2 regions of the Vibrio echinoideorum genome follow, and region 1 is predicted to be linked to the other one. Evidence: riboswitches for the same ligand, from Rfam matches in the RefSeq annotation. Region 1 holds a riboswitch; the other holds the start of a gene.
What was found. Region 1 has a riboswitch for cyclic di-GMP ahead of OCV36_RS05485 (TfoX/Sxy family DNA transformation protein). Riboswitches for the same ligand answer to the same signal wherever they lie in the genome.

Region 1 (2,204 bases):
AAAAAATGGGAATACAGGAATCAAACGTAGGGAAAATAAATAAAATGCCCCGTCTTTTTCAACACCTTTATTTATGGTTGCCAACTTATCGCCAAACTTGGTTTGAATCCAGTCGCGCAATAGGTAGCGGCTACTTAAAAAGGCAATAGTTGCACCGATGGCGCTGGCGAATGACACCAAAAGCAAACTATTCCAAAAACCAAAGAGCGCGGCACCCAAGAGTGTCACAACAGCTGCGCCTGGAATCGAGAAAGCGGTAATCATTACGTAAGCTGAGAAATAAATAGCAGCCGCAGCGATGAAGTTGCTATCAATGTACTTATTTAAAACGGCTTGTTGAGCCTTTGCATTCTCAAGTGTGAGGTATTGGCCGAAGTTTACGCCCAACAAGATGATCGTCACGACCAATACAATACCCAATATCATTTTCTTACTCATTGATACTTCCTCAAATTTTCAATGCATACCATTAGTATAGATAGACAGGTAAAGCATAGATTAACTTTCAGCAGATATAAAAAAAGCCGCAAAAATGCGGCTTAGTTATGTATCGTTTGAATTGACAATGTTAATTGACGCGACTGATAAGCTCTTCACGACGCTGCTGTGGTATGACAGACCAATGTGTACCATTGATAGCCCCTTCTAGTGCCCAAAGTAGCTCGATACTAACAGAGGACGCATGAGATTCCTTGATGGCGTTAAACGCGTTTACAGAGCCAGATTCATATAAACGTTCTACGGAATCTATCCCAGCCTTTTTCAACATACGCTCAGTCGCGAGTCGAAGGTTAGGAAGGTCTTTTAATCGAGTTGGCTTAGCAGAAGACTGTTCAGCTTTTTCGTCTTTAGCAAAACCCAAAGACGTAGTAGCAAGCTCTAAGATTTTCTCTTGATCCTGCCATAGGCCCTCAGGCAAAGCGAAATATTTAGTAACAACGGGGAAACCACGTTTCTTGTAAACGTAAGGTTGAAACCCTTGTTGTTCGAATTGCTTTGTTGTGCATTTGTCCGCTCGTATGTGCAACTGGTCATTTACAACCAGAGCAAACATCGTGTCATCAGCAAAAAGACCGAAGCCACCAAACATTGAGCGTGATTTTATTTTTCCTAGGGACTCAAATAACTTCATCGAGTCCTTTAGTATCGGTTTATCCATGTTATTTATCTCGGTGTATTTGAACTACGCCACCAAATAAGCAGGTCCGAGAGATTAGCAAAATGTTGCAACTAAATTGTCAATAAGCCGTAAATTACTAAATTATTAATAACTACTGCATTTTGCCATCGGTAACCCCGCTACCATACCAACGAGTGGTTTAGGCCGGAAGCTTTGCGTCTCACTCTTTCGAGTGGTTTGCCCTGTGCGTGACTGATTAAATAGAATAAAGTTTTTGTTGAATGAGGCTCACACTTGTTATTTCAAAATGTGATATCGCTTCAATTAATGATCTTTCCAGTATGATACCAGGTTCATTGATGTTGTTGATAAAAAAAGCGCACCTAAAGGTGCGCTTGATTAAACTAAACTGAATTTATCAATTAATTTAACGTTTTAACTGTGCTTCGCTCAACAATTTCGGGGTGCATTTCGAATACACGTTTTTCATGGTCTTTGTCTTTGATGCGTTCTAACAAAATTTCGAATGCATTCTTACCAACACGACGCTTCGGTTGGTGAACCGTGGTCAATGGTGGAGAGAAGTACTCAGCTAACTCGATGTTATCGTAACCAATCACTGAAATATCTTCAGGGATACGAATACCTTGTTGTTGTAAGCGACTCATTAGGCCAAGTGCCATGGTGTCGTTAAAACAGAATACGGCTGTAGGGCGATCTTCCATTTTAATAATTTGATCAGCAGCAATCACAGCGGTATCACACTCAAAGTTGCCTTCAATGATTAGACGCTCATCAGTAGCTATTTTGGCTTCACCCAACGCACGTTTGTAACCTGCAATACGTTCTACACATGCTGCTTTGTCTAAGTGGCCACTTAAGCAAGCAATCTTAGAATGACCGCGTTCAATAAGGTACTTGGTTGCCAGATAGCCACCTTCTTCAGAGTTATCAATGATCTTATCGGCTTGAGAGGTCTCAGGGCCCCAATCCATGACAACTTTAGGGATATCAGCGTGACGGTCTAACATCTCTCTTAATTCTTCAGTTAGGTCTGAACACATAACCAAGATGCCATCTACAC
Region 2 (2,204 bases), on a different replicon from region 1:
GTCCATTAGATGGAAATCAAGCGTGTTCTGATCTACTAGGTTACCTTGGTCATCTTTCGTCACGACCACAAGCATGTGGTGGCCTGGTTCCGACTTAGATAGAGTGAGTTGAACATCTTCAACTTGTCCATCTGATAACTCAGATTTCTGAGATGCAAGTGCTTCACGGTGATGGTTGTAAACGGTCAGTTCTGCTTGAATATCGCCAGTTGCTGCTAATGTAAGATCAAGCTGTGTAGGTTGGTTTTCATCAATAACATACTCAGACTCTAGGCCTGTGACTTCTAACTCATGATCTGGCTCTGGAGTATCAATCTTGTAACCGATCTCTACGCTCTTAAAGCCTGAACCTGATTTTAGATAAACAGGGTTCGTGCCGTACACTGGCGCGAAATCGTTTTGATCGTTTAACTGGCCCGCTTTGATTTGCGTTTGCTCTTGATTGATCTTAGAAGCAAGCGCGTAAGACCAGTTGTTTGCTTTACCTTGCTCGTTGCTCTCAATCACTAGCTCTGTACTGTATGAAGCGTTCTCACCAGATTGGTCGAATACGCGAGTGTAAACAGCGTCACCTACATTCAGGTTTTGCGTTGGGTTGATTTGACCGCCTTGATCCCAATCAGGAATGATAGGGCCGTCGCCATCAAACTTCACATCGATAACATTGTAGAAAGCCGCAGCAGTGTCACCTACATCCCATACCGCAAGGATCACTTGATAACCTTCACGCTCTGGTACATTACACAAGTGGCTGACTTGCATCGGTGGTTGTTCCATATTGCCTTCAACGACGCAGAATGGCGTTAAATCAAAAGAACTGCGTGCCAAAGGTTGGTTTGGGTTCCAATCTGGTTGAGTAATGTAATATTTCCAATCACGGGTTTTGTGGTTCGCTGTGAACGTCCACTCAAAGTACTGAGATCCAGATTTGATAGGGCGCTTAACCCAGCGGTCTGCGGTTTGCTCGTCTAGCGCTGCCGCTAAAGAAGATTGTGCACTAGCGATTTTTCCATCGGCAGGGCCGCTTTCAGGAAAGCCCTCAGGGCCTTCTACACTTTGTGGTTCATATTGAATACCACCACAGCCTGTGTTTTTTTGTTGTGTATCACTCGCTGGGAATTTACACAACGCGACACGGCTTTCTGCTACGCCATTATCGTATGCCGAGACATAACCGTGACCGAAGCTTGCTCCACTGACACTAAGTAGCGATAGCGCGATGAGCGATTTTTTTGGGAGTTGTTTCATTATTTGTCCTTACTGTATTTGGCCGACAAAAAAGAGAACACTCCGGCATGCATTTACACTTAAATTCTATTAAGTGGCGGCCCCGCTATCATAGACAGAATATATGTCGACAGACCGGTGGCTTTGCGTCCTATTCTTTCAAATAGTTTGCCAGAAGTGAGTTTGAGCAAACGAAATGTAGCCAACAGCTTTTATAAATGCGACACAATAGATTTAAATGTGGAATGCTAATCTCGAACTTATAATTCTTAATACAAATTAACTTGCCATATGTGTTCCTAGGTAACATATAAACAATTGATATAAATAAAGAAAGTAATTGCTCTAATTGTTTCTGTGAATGATTAATGGTTATTATTCTTTGTTCCGTTCACCGATTGAGCGCATATCAAAACCAAACCTTTGGTTTCCACTAACCGAACGCTGACATGCTGTGTATGAAAAGCCGGACAATTGATTGGTACGAATTATATAAAGGAGTCGGTATGGAATTTACAGAGCAAGACAGAGATGCGTTGTATCAAACGTGGATGTCACAAAAGTCGCGAATGCGAATTACGCAGATGGAGTTTTCGAAGAAGCTAGGCATGAACCAGGTTGATTTCTCAAGAGTGCTAAGAGGGGAGACAGCATTGACTATGTCTTTCATTAGCCACTTTTGTCGCTTACTTCACTTAGAACCTAGGAATGTGTTTCCTTCGCTTAAAGAAGGTAACAAGTCAGGGCCTAAAGTCGTTTATTTGAAAAGTAGAATGAGTGTTGATGGTGAAATTCAAAATGCTTACATCGAAGGAAATCAAGTAATCGTAGAGTATGCACACACCGTTCAGCATGATTAATTTTAGATCCAGCTTTGATTTTTAACTCCTTTTCTACAATCCTTTCACTTAGGGTATGGCATACTTGGTTGAAATATTGAATTTAATCTAAGTGCGCTATGAAACCTTTAAAATTTC

Region 2: linked by a shared signal. The riboswitch ahead of gbpA (N-acetylglucosamine-binding protein GbpA) and the one ahead of OCV36_RS05485 (TfoX/Sxy family DNA transformation protein) in region 1 are both predicted to bind cyclic di-GMP.

The regions. Positions count from the first base shown of each region.
Region 1 is NZ_AP025483.1:1,186,424-1,188,627, forward strand. Features, by position in the region: gene OCV36_RS05480 (TVP38/TMEM64 family protein) at 1-438, opposite strand, end outside; gene OCV36_RS05485 (TfoX/Sxy family DNA transformation protein) at 569-1,159, opposite strand; cyclic di-GMP riboswitch class I at 1,287-1,372, opposite strand; gene purR (HTH-type transcriptional repressor PurR) at 1,543-2,204, opposite strand, start outside.
Region 2 is NZ_AP025484.1:434,326-436,529, forward strand. Features, by position in the region: gene gbpA (N-acetylglucosamine-binding protein GbpA) at 1-1,248, opposite strand, end outside; cyclic di-GMP riboswitch class I at 1,321-1,410, opposite strand; gene OCV36_RS18275 (XRE family transcriptional regulator) at 1,734-2,087, shown strand; gene OCV36_RS18280 (DUF3313 domain-containing protein) at 2,186-2,204, shown strand, end outside.